Regions from separate parts of the Actimicrobium sp. CCC2.4 genome, predicted to be linked through region 1. Evidence: predicted binding sites of a transcription regulator. Region 1 holds the regulator's gene; each other region holds the start of a gene.

Region 1 (4,229 bases):
ACACCCGACTTTTGCGAAATTTGGACGGTCATGCCGGCCAGCTTTTCGCCATGCGCTTGGGCTTCGGCCAATTTCTCGGCAGCGATTTTTTCCAGTTCCGCGCGCTTGACTTCGAATTCAGCGACAGCGCTGGTGGTCGCACGACGCGCCATGCGCTGCGGGATCAGGAAGTTACGGGCATAACCGTCCTTGACCTTGACGACTTCGCCAAGATTGCCAAGGTTAACGACTTTTTCTAACAAAATGATTTGCATATTTTTCTCCGAATTGGGTAATTGACGTTTGCGTCAATTACGCGTGGTGCAGGTCGGTGTACGGCAGCAGCGCGAGGAAACGTGCGCGCTTGATTGCAGTGTCGACCTGGCGTTGATAGTGAGCACGGGTACCGGTCAGGCGGGCTGGCATGATCTTGCCGTTTTCCTGGACGAAATCCTTGAGCGTATCGACGTCTTTGTAGTCGACCTGTTCCACGTGTGCAGCGGTGAAGCGGCAGAATTTCTTACGCTTGAACAATGGATTCTGTTGTTTGCGTTTTTCTTTAAGCTTGAGCTTGTTCTTGTCGAATTTTTTACCGAATGCCATTTGAGGCTCCTGTATCTGAGGTTGGTTCGAAATCAATGATGTGAAACACGAGACTTTTACTGTTGCGGTTCTTGCGTGCCAGGAAACCGGTGAAGCGGAACATCGCGCCCAATCGGGCTTGATCAAAGCGGCCTGAAATTTCGCCTGCTGCAATGGCAGAAATCTCGAACTCGACTTGTCGTTCTACCCGGGCTTCGGTTTGCGTCGATGCGTGCTGCAATTTTGCGGACACGATCGGGATGCCAGCCGGTGTGTAGCGCATGAGTTCACGCTCGGCAATGCTGGCAACAAACTGAAGCTGGTTCACTCTTCCTGGTAACAATTACGCTGCAGGTGCCTCGGAACGATGGCTCTTGGCCGCATCTTCCTTTTGTACTGCCTTCATCATTGGCGAAGGAGCGGTTTCGGCTTTCTTCAACTTGACGGTCAGGTGACGCAGGACTGCATCATTGAATTTGAAACCGGTTTCGATTTCGACCAGGGTCTCGTTGTCGCATTCGATGTTCATGCAAACATAGTGTGCTTTGGCGAGCTTCTGGATCAGGTAAGCCATCTGACGACGACCCCAATCTTCAACGCGGTGGACAACGCCACTGTGGGCTGCAACGACAGCCTTGTAACGTTCGATCATGGCGGGCACTTGCTCGCTCTGATCCGGATGGACGATAAATACTATTTCATAATGACGCATGCAATCTCCTGTTGGACGGATTGAAAATAACGCCCACCCCGGCGTCAAGACGAGTGTGGGAAGAGGAAAGTCGGCAAGGATACCCGCAAAGCTGATAAAACTCAATGATTGCCCACCTTTGCTGTCGAATGGCTCCTGCAAGCCCTGTAATGGCTTGCATTTGACGGCTCACTGTATAAAACTACAGCCTGTTCATTCACACAGCAAAGCGCCAACACCATGATCAAACTTACCGCGCGGCAGGAACAAATCCTGAATCTCATTCGCGACGCGATCATCAATACCGGTTTTCCGCCGACGCGGGCCGAAATCGCCAGGGAACTGGGCTTTCGCTCGGTCAATGCCGCTGAAGAACATCTGCAGGCACTGGCCCGCAAAGGCGCCATCGAAATCTCCCCCGGCACGTCGCGCGGCATCCGGCTGATCAAGTCCGCCACCGAACTCGCGAACGAACGGGACAGCCGGCAGTTGGTGCTGCCCCACCCTGCGTTGATGCAATTGAGCTTGCCACTGATAGGCAGGGTTGCCGCAGGGTCGCCCATCCTGGCGCTGGAGCACGTTGAAGCGACTTATCAGGTTGATCCGTCCTTGTTCAGTGCCAAACCGGATTACCTGCTCAAGGTGCGCGGCATGTCGATGCGGGACGCCGGCATCATCGATGGCGACCTGCTTGCCGTCAAAAAATCCGACAATGCCCGCAACGGCCAGATCGTCGTTGCGCGCCTTGGCGACGACGTGACGGTCAAGCGGTATCACAAGTCGGATGACCTGATCGAACTGTTGCCCGAGAACGCTGACTTCAAACCGATACGCATCGATCCAGAGCGGGATGATTTTTCACTGGAGGGATTGGCTGTCGGCCTGCTGCGCAGTTGGAACTGAAGCCGGCTGCGCATCTCGTTCGTGCGCGGATCAATGCTAGGCATCCACCTTAGGTAGATAACGGTGGTGCCCCGGCAGCGATAGCGTGATCAATATTCTTTGTACGGCAGAAACTTGCCGCTCAACACGACATTGACGCGATCTCCTTTGGGGTCGGCTTCACGCTGAATATCCATCTTGAAATCGATCGCGCTCATGATGCCGTCGCCGAACTCTTCATGGATTAATTCTTTAATGGTGCTGCCGTAAATGCTGACGATCTCGTACCAGCGATAAATCAGCGGATCGGTCGGAACGGCGGTAGGCAGTGATCCTTTGTAAGGCACGATCTGCAACCAGGCGGTTTCTTCGTCGGTCAGATCAAACAGGTCTTTTGCGATGGCCGCCTGCGCAGCACTGAAAGTCATCTGGCCAAGCATGGCCGCGGTCGTCCATTCCTTGCTATTGCCGACTTTTTCTGCGATGCCGCTCCAGGTCATGTGCTGACGCACTTTGGCAGATAAAATTTTCAGGGTGACTTGGTGACGATCCATTAGGTGTTCTCCGGGGTGAAATGACCAGCTCCACCGAGCAAGCACCATGCCATCCAAACGAACACCAGTTGCTCATGGATCGCCCCATTATCGTTATCAGAAACCGGCGAGACGCCGCTTTTCGTCAACCTTGATGCTCGCAACGGCCGATATTGGTGCGCTCTGCCGGGCACGAAACAGCCAGAAGTGTTGCCAGTCATCGCCAGGGCGGGCACCGTCCCAGATCGGCTCCCAGAGCGACGGGTCGACCTCCTTGCTGCCACTGGTCGCATACCCTTGCATCAGTAAGACATCGCACGTGGCACCGGGAAGAATTTCACGCCGTATCGTGATGCGATGGGCGACATAGTCGAGCATGGCCCGCTCGCTTTCTCCCATGCCGACGCTGGCCACACACCCGGTCGATGATGGCCACGGAATAGCCGAAAACACTTGCTGATAACTTTTCCCGTAGTCCAGCCACGGCATCCATAGCGTAGTCAGCAGCGCCCATGTCAGCGTCAGTCCGGTGAGCCAACTGGTCAGGCCCTTGGCCGGGTGCCGGGCGAACAGGCGTTGTGCATACCAGGCCGCGCCCGTCAGAGACAGAGCCAGTGCAAACGTCGGCAGGTCAAACTCTGGAATAAAATCTGCTGGCAAGACCCGCAGCAGCCAAGGCCAGGACGGCGGCGCGCCGGTCATCATCATGATGACCCAGCCCAGCCAGATCACGCCGGCAAGCAGCGCGAACAGCCACTGGCTACTTTTTACCCAGAGCCGTTCCAGTAGATGGGGGACGAACGACACCGATGGCGCTGCCAGAATGGACAGCGGAACCAGCAGCGGCAATGCATACACTGCACGCACTGACTCCGACACCGACAGCACCAACATCATCACCAGTGTAGCGACCAATCCGTATTGCATCGCCGGATGAATCAACGCAATCTGCCTCTGCCGCCAAAGCGCATACAGCGCCAATGGCAATGAGGGAAACGCAAACCAGGGCAGCGTCTGCAGCCAAAATCCCTTTGGATGTTCTGTTCCCATATGCACCACCGAGAATCCGAAAAAACGCCCGAAGTTGTTTTCCCAGAACCAGACCATGAACATGGCGGGCGAACGGAGATACAGCAGGAACGGCCAGACCAGCAGCATCGGCAAGGATGTCGCCAGCGCAATTATCAGTCCGCGAAAATAAGGCCACGTGCGCCACTCGGCAAAACATACCGGCAACATCAATGCGGTGATGCCAATGACGGCAGGCCCGATCACCCCTTTCGACAGAAAACTGATCCCGACACCAACGCCAAGCAGCAACCCCCCCGCCCTCATCGTCGTCAATACCCGCGAAAATCCCCAGGCCGACAGCGCAAATCCGGCCAGCAACGGAACGTCGGGCATCATCATGTGCGTTTGCGTCAGGGTGCCCAGGCAGCCGAGCAACAGCAAGGGAGCATAGCGCCCGCTTCCGCTACCCCACCATGCGCGGGTTGCCGCCGCAATGGACCAGGCGGTAATCGCCATGAACAGTCCGGAGGCCATGCGCGCGGCATCCGGTT
Region 2 (4,229 bases), 1.8 Mb from region 1:
ATAAAAGAGCGACAACGAAGATAACTGCCGCATTTGCGTTCAGTAAAGGCAGATTCTGCGTTCACAACCGCTCATGCGGCACTGCAAAAACCGAGAAAGTGTAGCACAGCTCGATTTGCCGTTACCACCCGGTAGACCGGCAGCGACGATATTTCGCTTCGCTTACGGCCGCTTGTCCATGGCCTATTGCCTAAAGCCTGCGCAACTCATCTGATGCCGGCCCCAATCAGTCGTCATCGCCTGGCAACCACTCGTCGTCACCGCGCAGGCGCATCGCCGCCTGAATCGCCTTGTGCGAGAACCCGCGTTGCTGCATGAAGCGCATTTGCTTGCCGCGCGCGGCGGCGTCGGCGGGTGGCGCGCCGAATTTGCGCAGCCAGACTTCGCGGGCACGCGCCAGCTCGTCGACTTGCAGGCGTCCTTTCAGATCGCTCAAGGCTTCGCCCTGGATGCCATGGCTTTGCAGTTCGGAGACGATGCGGTTGTTGCCGAACCGGGCGGCACGACGATGGATCAGGGATTCGGAGAAGCGGGCTTGCGAGAGAAATTTGGCGTTTTCCAGCCAGTCGAGCAAGGCGTCGACATCGTCGCCCTCTTGCGCATGGCGCTGCAACTTGCGCGCCAGTTCAAGACGGCTGTGTTCACGCATCGACAGAAAGCGCAAGGCCCGCGCCTTCAGACTGACTTTAACGCTGCCACCCGGCCTTGCCATCAGGCCGGTAAGACGGTTGTCAGTCTGTCAGCGCGGGTGACATCGCTCATTCGGCGACGACATCCTTGCCTTCGATCGCGGCTTTGTCGGCGGCTTTGTCAGCCGCTTTTTTCTTGGCCGGCTCGGTACCTTTGAGGGCGCCCAGTTCAGGCACGCCCAGCGAGACACGCACCTTGTTTTCGATTTCGCGGGCCAGCTCGGGACGCTCTTTCAGGAAGGTCCGTGCATTGTCCTTGCCCTGGCCGATCCGTTCGCCGTTGTAGCTGTACCAGGCTCCGGCTTTTTCAACGATCTTGGCATCGGCACCGAGGTCGAGGATTTCACCTTCACGGGATACGCCTTCGCCATACAGGATGTCGAAATGCGCTTCTCGAAATGGCGGCGCGATCTTGTTCTTGACGACCTTGACTTTGGTTTCGTTGCCGATGACTTCGTCGCCGGACTTGATCGAACCGGTACGACGGATGTCGAGCCGCACCGACGCATAGAACTTCAGGGCATTGCCGCCGGTGGTGGTTTCGGGATTGCCGAACATGACGCCGATTTTCATGCGGATCTGGTTGATGAAGATGACCAGCGTGTTGGTGCGGTTGATCGAACCGGTCAGCTTGCGCAGTGCTTGCGACATCAGTCGTGCCTGCAGGCCCGGCAGCGAGTCACCCATGTCGCCTTCGATTTCGGCACGTGGCGTCAAGGCCGCGACCGAGTCGATGACGATCAGGTCGACGCCGCCCGAGCGCACCAGCGCATCGGTAATTTCAAGGGCCTGTTCGCCGGTATCGGGCTGCGAGATCAGCAGTTCGGACAGGTTGATACCCAGCTTCTGGGCGTAGCCGACATCGAGCGCGTGTTCGGCATCGATGAAGGCACAGGTGCCGCCCAGCTTTTGCATTTCGGCGATGGTTTGCAGCGTCAGCGTGGTTTTGCCGGAGGATTCTGGACCGTAGATTTCGACGACACGGCCGCGTGGCAAGCCACCGACGCCGAGCGCGATATCGAGGCCGAGCGAGCCGGTCGAGACGACCTGGACTTCTTCGACCACTGCACCGTCAGCCATGCGCATGACCGAACCTTTGCCGAACTGTTTTTCAATCTGGGCCAGCGCTGCGGCCAGCGCCTTGCTTTTATCTGAACCGGATACGGCTTTTTTGTCGTCCATGAATGTACTTTCAGCGGTAGGTAGCTAACGAGATGGCGTCAGCAAAGTGAATCACAACCCGAACTGTATAAAAAAACAGTGGTTTATGCAAGCAGGGGTTTTTGCGGGAGATCAACGATGATTGACGGCGTCGCTCCGGCGACGGCGCGCAGACCGGGATCATCATGCTCCACGGGGCTAGAAGATACATGACGAAATAATAGTCTGTGCGTCCAATGGTAATCTTCGACCTCACTACCCTGATCGCTACCCTGTACCGGCCTGTGCCGTGGCCATTTATTCCACCGGATTCGCACCGCCCCTTGCCCTACGACACCACTCCTGCTATCCATTCACCGCGCCGGCGTGCCAGCGACCGCATCGTGCCCGTCGAGCCGCCGCGCTCCAGGCCGGTGACGACGACGGTCGCGGCCATCCTCATGCTGCTGTTGCATGGACTGGTGCTATGGCTGATCCTCTACCATCAAAACAATCTGCCATTGCCTGTGCAGGGCAAGCGCGATGTCGAGACCACGCTGATGATGATCCCGAATACGCCGGACCGGTCCGCCCAACCGAAGCGGGCGCGTGGCGCCGATGTGCCTGCCAAGCCCGTGGTCAAGCCGGTCGCCAGGCCGCGACCGCCGCCGCAGCGGCAAGCCGCAGCACGTCCGAGCAAGCCACGTGCGGCACCCGAACCCGCCATCACGCAACAGCCACTGAAACGCGCCGTACCGCCGCCGGAGCCCGATCCCGCAGATGATTTTTCAAGCCGGCTGGCAGCGCGCCAGCAACAACGTGCCGAGGCCGAATCGCAGGAGCGTCAGACCCAGGCCGCGCGCGGTACCCCCGAGCAGCAGGATAACGAACGCGGCCGTCAGGCCGCACTGGCCAATATTGCGACCAGCATGAAGGCGGCCGGCATTGAAAAGGAAAGTGGCGGCGGCCTGTTCCAGTTGCGCAGTGTCGGCGCGCACAATGCGGAGTTCCTGTTCCGCGGCTGGAAAAAAGAAGCCAGCCGTAACTGGAGCCAGATTCTCAATGTCGAACAGGGCAGCGAAGAAGACGTGCGCATCGCCGTGGTCAAGAAGATGATCGAGATCATCCGCGAGCACACACAGGAAGATTTCACGTGGGATTCACGCCGCTTGGGCAAGACCATCACGCTCAGCGCCAAACCGGCAGATCAGGCCGGACTGCAGCAATTTCTGCTGCGCGAGTTTTTTCCGGATTACAGTCCGACGCGGCGCTAGCGCTGTCTTGTCTGAACCCACCGAACGCAGATCGTAGGGTGCAACAACCGCAGGGCATTGCACCGAATGGATCACTTGCGGTTGATGAGACTGTAAGCACTCCGTCATGACCAAGCCGGGGGCGGCCCGCATAAACGCTAACATCCCTAGACAGCACGCGTCGTAAGTTGGGTTGGGTTGGGTTGGGAAGCCCAGCATTCATGCGGGTTACGGTCGTCGGTAGCTTGGCTTGTCTGTGCTCCGCCACGACCTAGCCGGGGGCGGCCCGGCAGCCGGACCGGCATGCGGTCCCTTCTTTTTGCTTCGCCAAAAAGAGAGTAACCAAGAAAAAGGCGACCGCGAGACTGCTGCCCTTCGGGTTCCCAAAAGCCGGAGCCAGTCAGGGGGAAGGCCGCAAACTCGCTACGCTCAGACAGTGCGGCCTTCTGATCCCCTGCCTGACTCCGGCTTTTGGCAGCTATCTCAATGCGGAACAGGTCAACGGCCACTTCAACGGCAACGGCAACGGCAACGGCAACGGCAACGGCAACGGCAACGGCAACGGCAACGGCAACGGCAACGGCAACGGCAACGGCAACGGCAACGGCAACGGCAACCCCGTGTCGTTGCCGTTGAAGTTGAAGTTGTTTTTGAAGTTGCTTTGGAAGTTGCGGTTGCTTTTGACGTGGTTGTTGACCTTGACCTGCTCCGCATTGAGGCAGCTGCCAAAAACGGTAGTCAGGCAAGGGATAAGAGGGCCGCACTGTTTGAGGTGAAGCAGGGGTTTCGGATCGCATGCGATCCGCCTGCGTAACGGGATTCGCTTGCAAGCGAATCTGCGCCCTGCAAGGGCAGCGAGTTTGCGGCACTCCCCTTGCCTGACTACCGTTTTTGGGAACCCGCAGGGCAGCCGCATCGCGGTCGCCTTTTTCTTGGTTACTTACTTTTTGGCGAAGCAAAAAGAAGTGACCGGCTGCCGGGCCGCTCCCGGCTTGGTCGTGGCGAAGCACATAAAAACCAAGCTACCGGCGACCGTAACCCGCATGAATGCTGAGCTTCGCAACCCAACCCAACTTGCGAAGCGTGCTGTCCAGGAACGCTAGCGCCTATGCGGGCCGCTCCCGGCTTGGTAGTGGCGAAGCACAAA
Region 3 (4,229 bases), 470 kb from region 1:
GTCCGGTACGAAGACCTGCATCATCGATATCGCCAGCTTTATCGCGCCAGAAACTGCAAGTCCCCATACCAGGCCGTGGCCTGCTCGCCCGTGTTGTCGGTATCCGTCGCCAGTGCCACCACGACCACATCCGGCGCTTCTTCGCCGAAGGCGGTCCTGAAATCCGCCGCGACGTCACGTGTTTCGGTGATCCACTGGCCGGCCTTGTCGCTGCCGCTTTCGACCACCAGCATGCGGGCGCGGTCGGTGTAGGTGTTGTCTTGCCAGGTGCCTACCGGCTGGCGGTTATCCCACAGGTAATTGATCGCGGCGGTCGGGATTTTCATGCCGTAGAGGGCTTCGCCGATCTTCAGTTTGGCGCGGGTGGCGAAACTGAGTTTCTCGACCGGATAGTCGAACAGCACATAGATGCGGCCGGCATAATCGTCGCCGGATTTTTTGGTCATGTCGGCACCCTTCACGGGAGCGGCGATCTTCCAGCGCCAGCGCAACAGCGGGGTTTTTTTCAGGTCGATGCGTACCGTGTGCGCCATGATCGACATCGAGTGATCGGCCTCAGCCTTGAGCACGGTCTGGCCTTCGTCGCGCACCAGCGTGTAGATGGTATCCGGCACTTTGGCGGCCGGCTTGACAACACTCCAGCCAATGACCGGCGCGCCGGCTTGCATTTGCGAGAACGCCGGAATATCCACTGCCTGCGCGCTGGCAGACGCCAGCAAGCACAACAGACTGGAGGCAATTTTTTTCATCAGGGTACGCCTCGATAAAGTGGGGTGATCTGGTCCGGCATGGACGCCAGTTTTTTATGCAAAAGCTGGTAGACGTCGCGGTCAAAGCGCGGCGGTGCCTGTTCGGTCAGTTGCCGCGCTTCGGCTTCACTGGCAGCCGTGCCCAGATAGCTCCAGTTGTCGATGACATGCAGGGCCGCTTCTTCACGGATGCCGATCGGCCCGGCATAGGGCCACGGATGCAGGCGGCTGGTTTCGAGTGCCATGCGCAAGCGCGCGGTATGCGACGCGAGGCTTTCACGCGCGCAGCACGCGCCCTTGCACTGACCGACCTGGCTGGCAAAACACGGCTTGCCGGCAGCGACTTTTTCCAATCCGAGCAAGACCAGGCAAAGCTGGTGCGCAGTGGCGATGGCCGTGAGCGCGGTGGTGGCCTTGCGGTGGGTGGCAAACGGACCGAACAGCTCGGCCTCGTCGGCGGCGGGCAAGTCGTCGGTCTTGACCAGCGTGATCTGCGATTGCGCATCAAGACGCCAGAGGCAGGCGGCACTCGAACGGCGCAATTGCCGGTTATGCGATGGCGACAGTTGCTTGACCAGCATCGCTTCCTTGAGCAGCGCACCCAGCTCGCCGGCGGTGGCAATCCATTCGATGCGGCGGATTTGCTGCGATAGTTCCAGCTCCTTGGCGGAAAGATGGTCGCCACTGAAATGCGACAGCACGCGCCGGCGCAAGTTGTTGGCCTTGCCGACATACAAGGGCAGCGCGCCCTCGCCAAAAAACAGGTACACGCCGTGTGTGGACGGCAAGTCATCGACCATCGCGGCATCGAGCTGCGAGGGCAAATTCGGCCGTGCGGTCAGTTCCTTGATGGCGGCATTGATCTGTGCATGCGGGAAGGTGGCGTGGATGGTTTCCCAGAATTGCCAGATCAGCTGGGCGTCGCCGAGCGCGCGATGGCGTTCGGTCACCTGCAACTGATGGCGCTCGGCCAGTGTATCGAGATTGTGCTTGGCAAATTCGGGATAGAGCTTGCGCGAGAGTTTGACGGTACACAGCACGGTCGGCCGGAAGTCGATGCCGACGCGCTTGAATTCGTTCTTCAGAAAGCCGTGGTCGAAACGCGCATTGTGCGCCAGAAAAATACGCCCTTCGAGCCGCTGATGGATCTCGGCTGCCAGCTCGTCGAAGCCCGGGGCATCGGCCACCATCGCATTCGAAATTCCGGTCAGACCTTCGATGAATTCGGGAATATGCCGATGCGGATTGACCAGACTGCTCCAGTGCCGCACGCCATCTTCATCGACTTCAACGATGCCGACTTCGGTGATCCGGTCAATGACGGCGGTGGCGCCGGTGGTTTCTAGGTCGACAAAGGCGAGGCGGGGATGGACCGGGTTATAGGCCATTGGGAAAGTCTTTCACTACAGCAGCTCCAGGCGGAAAAATCCTCGCCAGAGTAGCGGTTCACGCATTGCTGCTCAAGAAATATTTATCGAAAAACGCCTTGACGGCACGTACCCAAAATCACATATACTGTTCATCCATACAGTGTTTTACGAAACACCTGGAAAATTGCCTTGCTCATCATAACGGAGATTCCCATGCTCGCATCCACCACCCGCTTTGCCACCCCTGCCGTCGCCAATGCCCTGCTGGCGACCATGCCGGACACTGTCTGGCGCGGCAACCAGATGGGATCGCAGCGGGCGGTGACGACGCCGTCGGGGTTCAGCGCGCTGGATCGGGAGTTGCCCAATGGTGGCTGGCCGGCGTCAGTGCTGATCGAGTTGCTGCTGGCACAGCCGGGCATCGGCGAATTGCGTTTGCTGGCACCGCTGATCGCATCACTCACGCAGGCCAAAAAAACCGTGATCCTGATGGCACCGCCGCATATTCCATTCGCGGCTGCACTGGCCGAACTGGGTATCGACCTGACGCACATCCTGCTGGTCGAGGCTGAAAAGCCGGCCGACCGCATCTGGGCCATCGAGCAAGCACTCAAGAGTGCCAGTTTCGGCGCGCTATTGTGCTGGTTGCCGCAATGCCGCGCGGATCATTTGCGCCGGTTGCAACTGGCTGCCGGCGGCGGCGAAGGGTTGACTTTCGTGTTCCGCCCGGCGGCGGCGCAACACGAATCCTCGCCGGCACCGCTGCGCATGGTGTGCCGGGCGGCAGCATCGGGCCAGTTGTCGGTCGAGGTGATCAAACGCCGCGGCCCGGTACACAGCCAGCCCGTGATCCTGCCGCTGGCGGTGCCGGCGGTACTGGATCAGCCTTTTGCCGAGCGCCGCGTCGCTGATATTCTTCCCTTCACCTTACCGGTCAACTCACGCCATGCTGTGGATCGCCCTGCACTTTCCGCAACTGCCACTCGATACCGTACTGCGCTGCCGGCCTGAGGCCGCGACCACGCCGGTCGTGGTGGTCGAACGCAAACGGGTCATCGGGGCAAACCAGCCAGCTACCGGGTGCGGAATCGCAGCAGGCATGTCGGAGGCGAACGCCTGGAGCATGCGCGCCGGCTTGCTGTCTCTTCCGCGCACGCCGGCACAAGAGCTGGAAGCCCTGCACGAAGCGGCGCTGTGGGCCTTGCATTTCACGCCGCAAGTGGTGGTGCGGGATGCCGGCTTGTTGCTTGACATCACTGCCAGTCTGCGACTGTTCGGTGGTTTCGACAATCTGTTGGCACAACTCACCGGCGGCATCGATGACCTTGGCTTGCACGCCCACATGGCGTGCGCACCGACGGCTAGCGCAGCGCAACTGCTGGCGCACAGCGCCGGCGTCTGGCAAGACAAAACCCTGGACGGGATGCTGGCACCGGTGCCATTGGCGGCAATTGCTTCGGCGCGCCCGCATCTTGATACGCTTCTTGGCATCGGTTGCCACACGCTGGGCCAGTTGCGCCGGATGCCGCGTACCGGTATTGGACGACGCTTCGGCAATGAGCTGCTGCGCGAGATAGACCGTGCCTACGGTGACGAAGCCGAGGTCCACGCCTGGTTCACGGCACCAGTAAGTTTTGATGTCCGTCTGGAATTACCTGCGCAAGTCAGCCATACCGATGCGCTGCTGTTTGCCGCGCGCCGTCTGCTATTGCAACTGACCGGCTGGCTCAATGCCCATCAGTCGGCCATCAGCAGTATCACGCTATGGCTGCACCATGAACCGACCCGCCAGCGCGATCATCGCAGCACGCCAGTCCATATCCAGCTCGCCAGCGCCAGCCGCGATCCGGCCCACCTGACGCTATTGCTGCGCGAACGGCTCGGGCAAGTCGCATTAATTGCACCTGTCATCGAACTGTCGCTGGCAGCCGACGAGATCGTTGCGCTGGCAGCGCCGAACACTGAACTGTTTCCGACCGCAGCATCGCAAAACGAAAGCATAGGTTTGCTGGTCGAGCGCCTGCAGAGCCGTCTTGGCAACGATGCGGTACGCCGGCTCTCACTGGTCGCGGATCACCGGCCTGAAAAAAGTTATGCCTTGCTACCGGTA

The links. The regulator LexA, encoded in region 1, represses DNA repair genes until DNA is damaged. The targets are predictions, from matches to a motif close to ACTGTATNNNNATACAGT.
Region 2: recA (recombinase RecA) is a predicted target of LexA. The motif match lies at 1,934-1,951, and genes of this name have one in related genera.
Region 3: imuA (translesion DNA synthesis-associated protein ImuA) is a predicted target of LexA. The motif match lies at 2,264-2,281, and genes of this name have one in related genera.

The regions. Positions count from the first base shown of each region.
Region 1 covers NZ_CP133777.1:2,199,051-2,203,279, reverse strand. Annotated here, with positions in the region: gene rplI (50S ribosomal protein L9) at 1-254, opposite strand, end outside; gene rpsR (30S ribosomal protein S18) at 292-582, opposite strand; gene priB (primosomal replication protein N) at 569-889, opposite strand; gene rpsF (30S ribosomal protein S6) at 905-1,273, opposite strand; gene lexA (transcriptional repressor LexA) at 1,493-2,155, shown strand; gene cynS (cyanase) at 2,245-2,688, opposite strand; gene RHM62_RS10290 (ArnT family glycosyltransferase) at 2,785-4,229, opposite strand, start outside.
Region 2 covers NZ_CP133777.1:3,968,122-3,972,350, forward strand. Annotated here, with positions in the region: gene recX (recombination regulator RecX) at 227-712, opposite strand; gene recA (recombinase RecA) at 759-1,871, opposite strand; gene RHM62_RS18300 (hypothetical protein) at 2,078-3,103, shown strand; gene RHM62_RS18305 (hypothetical protein) at 3,250-3,879, opposite strand.
Region 3 covers NZ_CP133777.1:2,673,177-2,677,405, forward strand. Annotated here, with positions in the region: gene RHM62_RS12205 (DUF3047 domain-containing protein) at 39-749, opposite strand; gene RHM62_RS12210 (3'-5' exonuclease family protein) at 749-2,137, opposite strand; gene imuA (translesion DNA synthesis-associated protein ImuA) at 2,333-3,130, shown strand; gene RHM62_RS12220 (DNA polymerase Y family protein) at 3,066-4,229, shown strand, end outside.